DNA from 2 places in the Eisenbergiella sp. OF01-20 genome. Region 2 is predicted to be linked to the other one. Evidence: predicted binding sites of a transcription regulator. Region 2 holds the regulator's gene; the other holds the start of a gene.

Region 1 (7,477 bases), on a different contig from region 2:
GATAGAAGTAAGATATAAACAGAAAGACGGTGGAAACCAACGAATGAAAAAAGAATGGGATTTAAGTTCACAAAAACTGGGAATTCTGCTCCAGAATTTCGCAGATATGATATGGGAATATGATATCCAGACGCACGCCTTGTTTCCGGAACCGGAGGCAGCGCTGCGCTGCGGGCTTCCTGACAGGATTACAAACGGCGCACAGGGACTTGTTGATACAGGCCTGCTTCACCCGGATTATCTTCCCGCCCTTTCCCATCTGTTTCATTCGCTGGAAGTCCAGGACTGTACCCTTACCGCCGAACTTCTGGCCCGGCTTGGCACGTGCAGGGACTATCACTGGTACCGTGCAGTTTTTACCTCCTTCGCGGATTGTGTTTCCGGGCAGATGCAGGCAGTCGGTTTTTTCCAGGACATTGACTATGAGGTACACCAAAGGCTTAAGCTCCAGCATCTGGCCAACATGGACAGCCATACCGGCATTTATAATGCCGCCGCGGGCAGACAGCTGATCCAGAATAATCTCATGCAGCAAAGCTCTTCCACCCGCAATGCCATGTTTGTTTTTGATATTGACAACTTTAAAGTTATCAACGATACATACGGCCATTGCCAGGGAGATGAGATTCTGCATCATTTCGCCACCATACTGCGCTGTGTATGCCGGAAAACAGATACGGTTTACCGGATAGGAGGAGACGAATTCGGCCTTTTCGCCTATAATACGGATGATGAGAATCTGGTACAGAGAATTTGTTCCGAGATCCTCCGCCGAACCAGGGAATTAAGCGAGAACTGTATTCCTGTTAGCGTCAGCATCGGGGCCGCCGTCAATAAAGAGTATGCCCCTTCCTATTTTGATTATTACCGGGCGGCGGATAAGGCAATGTATCAGGCAAAGGAAAATGGAAAAGGTAATTTTGTAACCTGTTGTTTTTAGGGCTTCCGCCGCGGCGGAAGCTTTTTTATGACAATAGAACTTTTAGGTCCATGCAGGTGCATCCGCCTGGCCGTTGCCCGCAGGAATAAAAACTGCGGCCGTAATCAAACGGCCGCAGCATCATAGGGTTCTGTTTTCAATTATCTGATGTCTGCCTGTAACAATTCCGATCTGTCTCAGATGTTACATCTTCTTACATCATTCCCATTCCGCCTGCTCCGGCAGGTGCGGGGGGCAGATCCTCTTTAATATCTGCAACAACAGTTTCTGTAGTCAGCAGCGTGGATGCAACGCTTGTTGCATTCTGCAGTGCGCTTCTGGTAACCTTGGCAGGATCAAGGATTCCTGCGTCAACCATGTTCACATACTCTTCCTTCAGAGCATCGAAGCCCATGCCAACTTCCATTTCTTTTACCTTGTTGATGATAACACTGCCTTCCAGTCCTGCATTGGCGGCGATGTGGAACAAAGGTGCTTCCAGAGCTTTCAGAACGATTCTTGCGCCGGTCTTTTCGTCTCCGTCCATACCCTCAGCCAGTTTGGAAACATCCTTGCATGCGTGGATATAAGCGGATCCGCCGCCTGCGATGATACCTTCTTCCACTGCAGCTCTTGTTGCAGCCAGGGCATCTTCCATACGAAGCTTGGCTTCCTTCATTTCTGTTTCCGTCGCAGCACCAACACGGATAACCGCTACGCCGCCTGCCAGCTTGGCAAGTCTTTCCTGAAGTTTCTCTCTGTCAAAATCAGAGGTAGTTTCTTCAATCTGCATTTTAATCTGAGCGATTCTTGCCTGGATTTCGTCCTTGCTTCCTTCGCCGTCTACGATAACGGTATTTTCCTTCTGAACCTTAACGGATTTAGCACGTCCCAGATCCATAAGCTGTGTTTCTTTCAGATCCAGTCCCAGTTCTTCACTGATTACCTTGCCGCCTGTCAGAATTGCGATATCCTGCAGCATTTCTTTTCTTCTGTCGCCGTAGCCGGGCGCTTTAACAGCTACCACATTGAAGGTACCGCGCAGTTTATTTACAATCAGAGTCGTAAGGGCTTCACCCTCAACATCTTCAGCGATAATTAACAGCTTGGCGCCGCTCTGTACCACCTGCTCCAGCAGAGGAAGGATTTCCTGGATGTTGGAGATCTTCTTATCGGTGATGAGGATATAAGGGTTTTCCAGGTTTGCTTCCATTTTGTCCATATCGGTGCACATATAAGCGGAAACATATCCTCTGTCAAACTGCATACCTTCTACCAGATCCAGTTCCGTCATCATGGTCTTGCTTTCTTCGATGGTGATAACACCGTCTCCGGAAACCTTTTCCATAGCGTCTGCAACCATGGTTCCCACTTCATCATCGCCTGCGGAAATAGAGGCAACCCTTGCGATATGCTCTTTACCGTTAATTTTGGAGCTCATCTTTGCAATTGCTTCCACTGCACATTCGGTAGCTTTCTTCATACCTTTTCTAAGGATGATCGGGTTCGCTCCTGCTGCCAGGTTCTTCATTCCTTCATTAACCATTGCCTGTGCCAGTACGGTTGCTGTTGTGGTACCATCACCTGCCACATCGTTCGTCTTGGTTGCCACTTCCTTAACCAGCTGTGCACCCATGTTTTCAAAGGCATCCTTCAGTTCGATTTCCTTTGCGATGGTTACACCGTCGTTGGTAATAAGGGGTGCGCCGTAGGATTTGTCGAGAACTACGTTCCTTCCTTTCGGTCCAAGGGTCACTCTGACGGTATCTGCTAACTGATCTACTCCGGATTCCAGAGCCGCACGGGCTTCTGCACCGTATTTAATTTCTTTTGCCATGATTTAAACGCCTCCTGATTATAAATTTAATTTTGCTTTCTTCTTATTCAATTACTGCAAGGATGTCGGACTGCTTCACAATGATGTATTCCTGGTCGTCATCCAGCTTTACTTCGGTTCCGGCATATTTGGAGTAAATAACCTTGTCTCCGGCCTTTACTTCCATTTTGATTTCTTTGCCGTCTACCATTCCGCCAGGCCCTACTGCAATAACTTCCGCCTGCTGGGGTTTTTCCTTGTTCTGTCCGGGAAGAACAATTCCGGATTTTGTGGTCTCTTCCGCTTCTAACTGCTTCAAAACGATTCTGTCACCTAAAGGTACTAATTTCATAAAAATGCCTCCTTAATGAATTCTTTCTTACACCGGTATTTTTGTTGTTAGCACTCATCTTTATTGAGTGCTAAACACTATACATATATTATGTTTTTGGTTTATTTTATGCAACGCCCTTCACAAGACTAAATGCGTTTTTTTCTAATATTATCTCGTGATATCTCTTTTTTTCTCTTGTTTTCTCAATTTTATGGTTTTTTATAAATTTATTATAAACTCAAACTTCGCAGGAGCAAAATGGCCTTCCTTATTTAGTCAATGCCTTTTCCAGCCGTTCCCGATAACCGGGACTGTTTTTCTCATCGAACTTATCCCGGAACATTTCATATTCCGCTTCGGAAAAGCACTGGTAAAAATCTTCTTCCACACTCAGCCTGGTTACCATACCAATCGCAACCGAAGGGGCCAGCACAGCGTCCTCGTATACCTGACAGGCTTCTTTGATCCGGCTGCAGTAGTCCCGGGCTTCTCCTTCCTCCGGAGCTTCTATTACTATATAAAAGACATCTCCGTCCACACGCCCTATGAGATACTCCGGCTTTGCTTCTTTTTTCAGGATATCGGCAACAATGCGGATGAGCCTGTCGCTTTCCTCATCACCGAAATGGCCGTTAACAAACTTCCAGTCATTGATGTTCACGCAAATCAGGGCATTGGGCGCCGTACCTGTTTCTTTGAGCCGGGTAAGCCTTGCGTCAAAATAGGTTCTGCCAAGAAGCCCTGTCAGTGTATCCACATGCTCCCCGTGTTTTGCCTGATACCGGTCTTTTTCCAGCGCCTCTTCCAACTCATCCGCGTAAATGGCAGTCTCCCGGAACCGGTACTGCTTTTCCCCGAGTGAGGAAAAAAGAGCGGCCAAATCATCCAGGACAGCCTCCACGGCCTGTTCGTTATCCGCCCCTGCCGGTTTGGCATACAGATGGCCCACCGTCCTGTCCGCCACACGGATTTTCCGTCCCGGATCTGAAACCACATCCGGCAGGAAGGCGGCAAAGTCCCCTGCTGAAACTGCCTTTTCCCCATGCCGCTGCGTTAAAAGCAGCTCCACACCCAGCGCAGTGTGCAGATTCCGGAAACTCTTCTGTATCTTCTCCAAATCATACAGGTTTTCCAGTCTGTAATTTTTTATATTTTCCCGTAACCTTTTTTCCAATGGAACCGAACCGTATGCCATACCCCTTGTCCTTCCTCACCTTCAGATTTTCTTTGTGAAATGGCTTTCCGGGGCTATTCCGCCTCCGTTCTCCAGCCAGAATCATTATACTTTTTTTCCCGTCTTTTGTCCAGTTCCGGGTAATAGCTGCGGCACGGGAAAAAGCGGATCTATAACAATCATCCCATATATGATATAATAAGAAAACCGTGCAAAAATGACAGATAACCAAATACCGTTTTGTCTGCCTGCCGGAAAATAGAAAATCTCGGGTCCTGGGAAGCCGAAGGATTTTCGACGCCCACGGCGGATCATATCATGCACGAACGTATGCAAAAAAGACGGGATTTTTACCTGCAGTTACTGGAACAGCTGGATAACAGTTCCCATCTTAATTTATAAACGCAATATCGCAGGTCATGCCAGGAGGAATTATGTACATTAATGAACAGAAAACTATCCCCATAAACGGAGTCCATCAATATGTATCTATCCGCTCGGAAAAGGAAAACGCCCCACTGCTTCTCTATCTGCACGGGGGACCGGGGGATGCGGCGCTCCCCCTGGTTCTGAAGTATAACAGTGCCCTGGAACAAACATTTACCGTTGTGATCTGGGAACAGCGGGGCGCCGGAAAATCCTACTATAAATTCAGGCCGGGAGAAGATATCACCATGGCTCTCTTTGAGCAGGATCTCCATGCACTCATCCAATGGCTGCTGGAACGTTTTCATCAGGATAAGCTGTATTTAGTCGGCCATTCCTGGGGAAGCGTCCTCGGACTTGCCTATATCCAACGGCACCCGGAAACCGTCCGTACCTATATTGGCTGCGGGCAGGTCGTGAATATGCAGAAATCCTGCCGGGAAGCTTACGATTACGCTCTTGCCCATGCAGAAGGGAAGGATTTGGAACGGCTCAAGCGGACGGACTGTACCTATACCGGTGAGGAATGGTTAAAGGATCTGCTTTTTGTCACCGGGCTGGTGGTTAAATATAAGGGCTCCCTTTATGGGAAAACAAACTACAATACCCTGATAATGCCATTCCTGCTGTCCCGCTATTACACCCCGGCCGACTTGCTCCGCCGTCAGAAGGGCAGCCTGCAGGCTATCCAATTTCTGTGGCAGGAACTGATGGGAACAGATTTTGAAGGCTGCCGGAAATATGCCGTTCCTGTCTGTTTTATAGAAGGAAGGCATGACAGCCATGTATCCTCTTCTCTGGCAAGGAAATACTATGACAGCCTGGAATCCGAAAAAGAATTCTACTGGTTTGAAAATTCCTGCCATTTTCCCCAATGGAGTGAAAGCGGGAAGTTCAACCGTATTCTTGCCTCGTTAACCGAATAGTCCGAAAAAGAGCAGACGTCATTACGCCTGCTCCTCTACATAATCCATATAATCAGCCTCGTCTGCAAAAAGCATGTACTGTCCGTTTACGCATCCCATGTAACCTTCCCCAACATAAAATCCTTTCATACCGCGGCTCCTTTCTGCTGTCCTTAAACCAACCTAACTGTTTCCGTTACCTCTGTCAGGCTCCTGCGAGCCCTTCGATGGTTTAAGAATAGCATATAAAGAGTCCGATAATTAGGACTTTCCCTTATGTTTTGGCAGCAAATCCGGCTTTATTCCCGGATATGGGGCTAATAATCCCGCAGCACGAGCTCTGTAATTCCTGGATTGACACCTCCCTGTACACGAATGACCTTCGGCTCCCTGTCATAGCTGTAATCCTCCAGAAGCATGCTTTTGATACCGGTTCCGCCGTGAAAACCGTGAATAACCCGCAGCCTGTATACGCTGCCGTCCGCCCTTTTCAGGGCGTTTTCCACCTCCTGCTTCGCCTGCAGGACATTTTTCCCATGAAGATCCAGTTCCATTATACCTGCGTACATTCCCCGGCCTCCCTTCAATCCCTTCCGCCGGTAAACTTTTTCTTCATCCGGTACATTCCCCACTGAACCCAAAACAGCAGCAGGATATAAATCATGACCAGCAGTATGCTGACATAGCCGCCGGAAAGCGCCACGCTCAGATATATGCCAAGCCACATAACCAGAAGCACGCTTATAATAATCCCCAGACGCTTCCATCTTTTCATAAGCTCTTCTATGGATTCTGCATCCGTATATATTTCATACTCCTCCTCCGGCGTTCCGGGCACATATTTTTTTCTGAAATATATCCAGCCGTTAAAAGTATTGCCGGCAAACTCCCAGCCCTGTGCCTCAAACAGCTCCAGATATCTTCTTTTTTCCTCCTTGGTACGGATAGCATCCGGATTATAGTCAATCCGGTTCCGGTAAACTACCTCCGGCTGCATTTTATAGACACTGAAAAAACAGCCGCCTTTAATCAGCTGCCATCCCTTTTCAGACATTTTGTCCAGATGCGCTTCCTCCTTGTCATAATTCCATGCCATATATCCCCGGAACGATATTTTTGTATCCATAATTCAATCCTCCTGTCCGCAGGCCGCCTGCAGTTTTTCCTTTCTTCTCACTATATATCCGCCGTTCAAACGGACAATTCCTTTTTCCCTGCCGGCGGAACTCACCGTTTCAGCATCTGCAGTTCCTGACTGCCGAGCACCTTTTCCGCACTTTCCAAAAGCTCCGTCAGCCGCAGGATCTCTTCCTCAAGAGCCCTTTTCCCGGCAGGGGTAAGTACATACAGCTTCTTTCTCATGCCCTGGCCCCGATTCTGAAATATACGGGATTCCTCCGGTTCTTCCTCCGTTTCCGTAATCCAGCCCTTTTTTATCATGTTGCTGACGGCTCCATACATGGTTCCCGATCCTATTTTCACACGCCCCCCGGACAGCCGTCCCGCTTCCTGCATAATTCCATAACCATGACTGGTATGGCCGCAAAGACACAGAAGTATGTAAAAGTAGCTTTCTGTCAGCGGTTCCTTCTTTGGCTCCATATGTTCTCTCCTTCCTCCCACTATATCGCCATCCGCTATGTCGCCGTACGATATATTATTTCTTATATCGTATCACGACATATGTCGTATGTCAACATAATTATTTTGACACCCGTGCAGCGGGCAGGCTGAACCGGAACCTTTTCGTAACAGTTCATACTTGCCTGAACTGTTGCACATTTTCCATACTATTTTTCAAGAATGGCTTGCAAATTCCCTGTTTTTCTGTAAAATAGGTAAAGGTAACGAAACAGTGCGGGCATTGTAAAGGCACAGAACAGTTACAGGGCGAAAAGAGAAT
Region 2 (7,477 bases):
TTAAATGTGATATCCCAGACTACAATGAAAATGGCGGCGGAGATCCGCGAGCATATGGATCAGCTGGAAAAGGAAAAACGCATCCGCCAGGAATTTTTCAGCAACGCTTCCCATGAACTGAAAACACCCATTACCTCCGTCAAAGGATATGCGGAGCTGCTGGATCAGGGATTTGTGAAGGATGAGGCTACAAAAAAAGATTTTATTGCCCGTATCCTGAAGGAAACGGACAATATGACCAACCTTATCAACGATATCCTCATGATATCCCGCCTGGAAGCAAAGGAGGCCGAGGTGACCTATTCCATGGTGCGTATCGCCCCTCTGCTGACGGAAATCTTTGAATCTGCGGAACCTATTGCTGCGGAATATCAGGTTGCGCTTCATAAAGAATGCGAACCCCTCATCATAGAAGCCAGCGCCAAACAGCTGCGGGAGCTGATAATGAACCTGGTGAGCAACGGTATCAAATACAATCACCCCGGCGGAAACGTATGGGTGGAGATTTCTTCGGAGGGGAGCGACATGTGCATCCGCGTGAAGGATGACGGCTGCGGTATCAGCAAAGAGGATCAGGAGCGTATTTTCGAACGCTTTTACCGGGTGGATAAGGGACGCAGCAAAAAGATGGGCGGAACCGGCCTGGGGCTATCCATTGTGAAGCATATTGTGGAGTTCTACGGAGGCCATATCGGGCTGGCGAGCACTCCGGGAAAGGGTAGCTGCTTTACCGTAACAATTCCTTTTTCAGCGGAAAATAAGGCGAAAAGTTGACAACTGCGCGTCTTTGCGGTAAACTGAATTCTATATTCAGGTATATTACTGCTTTGTGTGTTGTGCTTGGACGAAGTACCTGGGTCTAAAGGAGGAGAAAATTATGGCAGAAATGAAGAAAAACGAAGCGAAGGAAACTGTGAAACCCGTTGAGAAAATTACTGCGAAAGCTGATGCACTGAAAATCGAAACCAAAGAGCCTGAAAAAACACCAGCAGTAAAAGCCGCTGTAAAAGAACCCGCAGAAAAGAAGGCACCTGCCAAAAAGGAGCCTGTTAAAAAAGAAACCGTAAAGAAAGCGCCTGTGAAGAAGGCACCTGCCAAAAAAACGGCTGAAAAGCCTGCAGCAGAAAAGACTGCCGCCGCCGCGAAACCTGCCGCCAAAAAAGCGCCTGTTAAGAAAGCGGCAGCTAAAACAGAGACGATGGAAACTATCGCATCCAAGGAAGTTGTTACCGTACAGTTTGCCGGTAAATCCTATTCCACAGAGGATCTTGTCAAGATCGCAAAGGATGTTTGGAAATATGATTTGGGCAGGGAGGAAGCTGATTTCAGGGAAGTTGAGCTTTATGTAAAACCGGAAGAAAGCAGTGTATACTATGTGATTAATGGGGATGTGACAGGAAGTTTTGCTATCTGACAGAAACCCGCAGGCCTGCAATAAAAATACATAGTTAGATTTCATGTAACTGTTCCGTACCTTCACAGTTACGAATTCATACAACTACACGTCATTTATACGCCGTATCCCCTGAAAGGCGGATTCCGATTCCGGTTTATCCAGCTTTTCAGTTTCACAGGGATACGGCGTTTCTTTTGCCGGAAGGAAGGCTGCTGCTGAACCGGAGGGCCTTTGTTTTCATCCGTTTTTCTTAAGATTCTTCACAATTTTTTCATTAATTTATTTCTAAAAACGAGTTGACAACGTATAGGAGAAGTGATAATGTATGTTCAGAAGGTGTTAGCACTCCTGAAGGTTGAGTGCTAACAACCCGAAATGAGGTGAGGTAATGCAGCACGAACTGGATGAACGCAAAATGAAAATTCTGCAGGCAATCATCCGTAACTATCTGGAGACAGGAGAACCGGTAGGGAGCAGGACGATTTCCAAATACACGGATTTGAACTTAAGTTCAGCCACGATTCGTAATGAGATGGCAGACCTGGAAGAACAGGGATACATCCTCCAGCCCCACACCTCCGCAGGCCGGATTCCTTCCGATAAAGGCTACCGGCTTTATGTTGACAGCATGCTGGCAGAAAAGGATCGGGAAGTGACGGAATTAAGAGAGCTTCTCGTGGAGAAAGAAGATAAGATGGACCATCTTCTCCGGCAGGTTGCAAAGGTTCTCGCAGTGAATACCAACTATGCGGCAATGATTTCATCGCCGCTTTATCATGGGAATAAGCTTAAGTTCATCCAGTTATCCAAGGTGGATGAACACCAGGTATTGGCGGTTATCGTGGTGGAAGGCAATATGATTAAGAACACCATGCTCCATGTGGACGAAGCGCCCGACCAGGAAACCATATTAAAATTAAATATCCTGCTGAATACCCACCTGAACGGGAAGAGCCTGGATGAGATTAATCTGGCGATGATAGCCAACCTGAAGCAGCAGGCAGGCATTCACAGCGATATGGTGGGCGAAATCATCGATGCGGTGGCGGAAGCCATACAGGCGGATGAGGATCTGGAGATTTATACGAGCGGCACCAATAATATCCTGAAATATCCGGAGCTTGCGGATAAGGAACTGGCAGGACAGCTTATTACCACTTTTGAAGAAAAACAGGCATTAAACCAAATCGTTCAGGAAACACTGGCTGATGAGAACAGTACGGGCATTCAGGTATATATCGGTAACGAAACACCGGTACAGACAATGAAGGACTGCAGCATAGTAACAGCCACCTACGAGCTGGGCGAAGGAATGAAAGGAACCGTCGGCATCATCGGGCCCAAACGTATGGATTACGACAAGGTTGTGGGAATCCTGAAGAATCTGATGACACAGCTGGATACGTTATATAAGAAAAAATAGATAACTGTGAACTACCGGACAGTTACAAAAATAGAAAGTGTCAGATACACAGAATGGAGTGAAGCAGAAGATGGAAAATAAAGATAACCGGAACCTGGAGGAAGAGATGGATACTGCTTCTGAGGCGAAGGCAGGAGAAGAAACAGCACAGGGGGCTTGCAAAACAGCGGATGCCGATCCGGCTGCGGACGCGGATAACGGCGTGGATTCTGCCGGAGAATGTGAAGCATGCAGCAGTGAGGAAGCGGACGGAGGGGAAGAAAGTTCCCCGGAAGATGATTCCGCACAGGATGACAGCCCGGCAGCTGAAAAAGAAGGCTTTTTTAAGAAAAAGAAAAAAGATAAAAAGGAAGAAGCTTTTAAGGCCAAAATTGATGAACTGGAAGACAGGGTAAAACGTCAGATGGCCGAATTTGAGAATTTCCGTAAGCGTACGGATAAAGAAAAGTCAGCAATGTTCGAAACCGGAGCAAAAAGCGTGATTGAAAAAATCCTCCCGGTGGTCGACAACTTTGAAAGAGGTTTGGCGGCCGTACCCGAAGATGAGAAGGGATCCGCTTTCGTGGAAGGTATGAACAAGGTATATAAACAGCTGATGACCGAACTGGATAATATGGGGGTTAAGCCCATTGAAGCGGCCGGTCAGGAATTCGACCCTAATTTCCATAATGCGGTCATGCATGTGGAGGATGAGGCGTACGGTGAGAATATTGTGGCCGAGGAATTCCAGAAGGGTTATACCTATCACGATACTGTGGTAAGACACAGTATGGTTAAAGTGGCAAATTAAGTATTTCAGGCACTGCCTGATGAAATAGCCGCAAAAAGCGGTAGAATGGAGGAGACTTATGAGCAAAATTATCGGTATCGACTTAGGTACAACAAATAGCTGTGTTGCAGTTATGGAAGGTGGTAAACCCACCGTTATCGCCAACGCGGAGGGCGCAAGAACAACTCCCAGTGTGGTTGCATTTACAAAGACCGGCGAAAGGCTGGTAGGCGAGCCTGCAAAGCGTCAGGCGGTAACCAATGCGGACAGAACCGTTGCTTCCATCAAAAGACATATGGGAAGCGATTACAAGGTTGACATTGACGGAAAGAAATATTCCCCTCAGGAAATTTCCGCAATGATTCTCCAGAAACTGAAAGCGGATGCTGAGAACTATCTTGGTGAAAAGGTGAATGAAGCGGTAATTACCGTACCTGCTTATTTCAACGATGCACAGCGCCAGGCTACCAAGGATGCAGGAAAGATCGCAGGCCTGGATGTAAAGCGTATCATCAATGAGCCTACCGCAGCAGCCCTTGCTTATGGTCTGGATAATGAAAAAGAACAGAAAATCATGGTATACGACCTGGGCGGCGGTACCTTCGACGTTTCCATCATCGAAATCGGTGACGGTGTCATCGAAGTTCTTGCAACGAACGGCGATACCCGTCTGGGCGGCGATGATTTTGACAATAAGATTATTGACTGGATGGTAAGTGAATTCAGGAAGCAGGAAGGCATTGACTTATCCGGCGATAAGATGGCTATGCAGAGACTCCGGGAAGCGGCTGAAAAAGCGAAGAAAGAGCTTTCCAGTGCAACCACCACCAACATCAACCTTCCTTTCATCACAGCAACTGCGGATGGACCGAAGCACTTTGATATGGACCTGACGAGAGCGAAATTCGACGAGCTTACCCATGACCTGGTGGAAAGAACGGCTATTCCCGTTCAGAATGCCCTCAAGGATGCCGGCGTAACCGCATCCGAGCTGGGGAAGGTACTTCTTGTAGGCGGTTCCACACGTATTCCTGCCGTACAGGATAAGGTAAAATTAATGACAGGCCATGAGCCGAGCAAGACGCTGAACCCGGATGAATGTGTTGCTATCGGTGCTTCCGTTCAGGGCGGCAAGCTGGCCGGTGATGCAGGCGCAGGCGATATTCTTCTTCTTGATGTTACGCCTCTGTCCCTGTCCATCGAAACCATGGGCGGCGTGGCGACAAGGCTGATTGAAAGAAATACAACAATTCCTACCAAGAAGAGCCAGATTTTCTCCACCGCAGCAGACAACCAGACTGCAGTAGACATCAACGTTCTTCAAGGGGAAAGACAGTTTGCAAAGGATAATAAGTCCCTCGGACAGTTCAGGCTGGACGGGATCCCGCCGGCAAGACGCGGAGTGCCTCAGATTGAAGTTACCTTTGATATTGATGCCAACGGTATCGTAAATGTATCCGCCAAGGATTTGGGTACAGGGAAAGAACAGCACATCACTATTACAGCCGGTTCCAACATGTCCGAAGACGACATCAGCAAGGCTGTAAAGGAAGCTGCTGAATACGAAGCACAGGATAAGAAGAGAAAAGAAGCAATTGACGCCAGAAATGAAGCGGATTCCTTCGTATTCCAGACCGAAAAAGCTCTGGAGGATGTGGGAGATAAGATTCCTGAAGCCGATAAGGCAAGCGTACAGGCAGATCTGAGCGCACTGAAAGCTCTGCTGGATCAGACCAAGGATCAGGAAATGACAGAATCCCAGGTTGCAGACATGAAGGCAGCGCAGGAAAAACTGATGCAGAGTGCACAGACCCTGTTCTCCAAGGTTTACGAGCAGGCTCAGGCAGCAGGCGGCGCAGGCCCGGATATGGGCGGCGCGGCGGATGCAGGCGCAGCTGACACAGGCTCCGCACCGGAAGATGATGTAATCGACGGTGATTTCAGAGAGGTTTAAGCTTAAAAAATACAACACTAGGGGGCACTGCAGTGTCCCTTAGTGTTGCGTTCAGATAATAGTGATTCTGCTGTGTTGAGGCAGAACCAAGGGAGGCAATTATGGCGGAACAAAAGAGAGATTATTATGAGGTCTTAGGCATTGAGAAAAATGCCGATGACGCAGCCATTAAAAAAGCATACAGAGTCCTCGCCAAAAAATACCATCCTGATATGAATCCGGGAGATGCGGAGGCTGAAAAGAAGTTTAAGGAAGCATCAGAGGCATATGCGGTGCTGAGTGATCCTGAAAAAAGGAGACAGTATGACCAGTTCGGCCATGCGGCCTTTGACGGGGGTGCCGGTGGCGGCGGCTTCGGCGGCTTTGATTTTAACAGTGCAGACTTCGGCGATATTTTCGGTGATATCTTTGGCGATTTCTTTGGCGGCGGTTCGCGCAGAAGCGGCAGGGCCAGCAATGCCCCCATGAAAGGGGCTAATTTACGTACCAGTGTCCATATAACCTTTGAAGAGGCGGTATTCGGCACTGCCAAGACCATTGAGCTAAATGTAAAAGAAGAATGTAAGACCTGTCACGGAACAGGAGCGAAGCCGGGAACGCAGCCTATTACCTGTCCCAAGTGCGGCGGTAAAGGCCAGGTGGTATTTACCCAGCAGTCCTTCTTCGGGACGGTGCGTAACGTTCAGACCTGTCCGGACTGTAATGGTACCGGCAAGGTGATAAAAGAAAAATGTACGGATTGCCATGGAAGCGGCTATGTTCCCATGAAAAAGCGCTTTGAAGTGGATATTCCCGCAGGAATTGACAATGGCCAGTGCAAGCGGCTCGCAGGCATGGGAGAACCCGGCGTAAACGGCGGACCCAGAGGTGATGTGCTTGTGGAAGTGATTGTAGGCCGTCATCCCATTTTCCAGCGTCAGGATTATAATATCTATTCCACGGTACCTGTATCCTTTGCCGTAGCCGCGCTGGGCGGTGAAGTAGTCATCGATACGGTGGACGGAAAGGTGATTTATGATGTGAAGCCTGCGACGCAGACGGATACCAAGATCCGGCTGAAAGGCAAGGGCGTGCCCAACCTCCGCAACAAAGAGGTGAGAGGCGATCATTATGTAACCCTTGTGGTCCAGGTGCCTGATAAGCTTTCCGGCGAAGCGAAGGAGCTGTTGAAGAAATTCGACGAGGCGTCCGGTGACAGCCTGAATGCGGCAAAGAAGATGGGCGAAAATGGTGCCCCGGAAGGGAAAGAAAAAAAGAAAAAAGGATTCTGGAAGTAGGAAATATACGTATCCGGATTATTGACGGTCGGCACAGGCGGTGTCCCTTTCAGGGAAGCACAGCCTGTGCCGGCTGTTTTTTCTATACTTCTGTTTTACTTTTCAGCTTTTCGGCCGTTATAGCCATAAGGATAACGAACAGGAGAAGGAAAACGGGGAACAGACGCACATTCACATATTGGGCGATAAGCCCGAACAAAGGAGGCATGAACGTGCTCCCCACATAAGCGCAGGCCATCTGGATTCCCATGATGGCCTGGGAATTGTTCCGGCCGAAGTTAGCGGGGGTGGCATGGAGCAGGCTGGGATATATAGGGGCGCAGCCCAGGCCAATGAGAAAATAGCCTCCGCATATAGCCGGAGATCCGAAAGGCAGACAGAGAACAAGAATACCGGCCAGAGCTATTGCCTGGCCCAGACGTACCATATTCCTGTCGGATACTTTCATGGAAAGAAAACCGCTGACAAGACGGCCGAAGGTGATCCCGAAATAGAACAGGGAAGTCCATTGGGCAGCTTTTTCCGCAGGGATTCCTCTGGCAAGTACGAAATAGCTGCTTCCCCACAGCCCTGCCGAGGCTTCCAGGGCACAATAGCCGAAGAAGCAGAGCAGGGCCGGCTTGGCCCCGGGAAGCTTTACTACCTGGGAAAAAGAAAG

What was found. The regulator HrcA, encoded in region 2, represses chaperone genes, less so after heat shock. The targets are predictions, from matches to a motif close to TGTTAGCACTCNNNNNNNNNGAGTGCTAACA.
Region 1: DXA36_RS09135 (co-chaperone GroES) is a predicted target of HrcA. The motif match lies at 3,133-3,163, and genes of this name have one in related genera.

Annotation. Positions count from the first base shown of each region.
Region 1 is NZ_QUES01000005.1:141,375-148,851, forward strand. It holds gene DXA36_RS09125 (GGDEF domain-containing protein) at 44-940, shown strand; gene groL (chaperonin GroEL) at 1,134-2,756, opposite strand; gene DXA36_RS09135 (co-chaperone GroES) at 2,800-3,087, opposite strand; gene DXA36_RS09140 (GGDEF domain-containing protein) at 3,338-4,264, opposite strand; gene DXA36_RS09145 (alpha/beta fold hydrolase) at 4,678-5,595, shown strand; gene DXA36_RS09150 (Smr/MutS family protein) at 5,892-6,143, opposite strand; gene DXA36_RS09155 (DUF2812 domain-containing protein) at 6,158-6,700, opposite strand; gene DXA36_RS09160 (PadR family transcriptional regulator) at 6,802-7,176, opposite strand.
Region 2 is NZ_QUES01000002.1:359,969-367,445, reverse strand. It holds gene DXA36_RS05185 (sensor histidine kinase) at 1-774, shown strand, start outside; gene DXA36_RS05180 (DUF6465 family protein) at 878-1,414, shown strand; gene hrcA (heat-inducible transcriptional repressor HrcA) at 1,785-2,819, shown strand; gene grpE (nucleotide exchange factor GrpE) at 2,890-3,609, shown strand; gene dnaK (molecular chaperone DnaK) at 3,668-5,542, shown strand; gene dnaJ (molecular chaperone DnaJ) at 5,644-6,819, shown strand; gene DXA36_RS05155 (MFS transporter) at 6,902-7,477, opposite strand, start outside.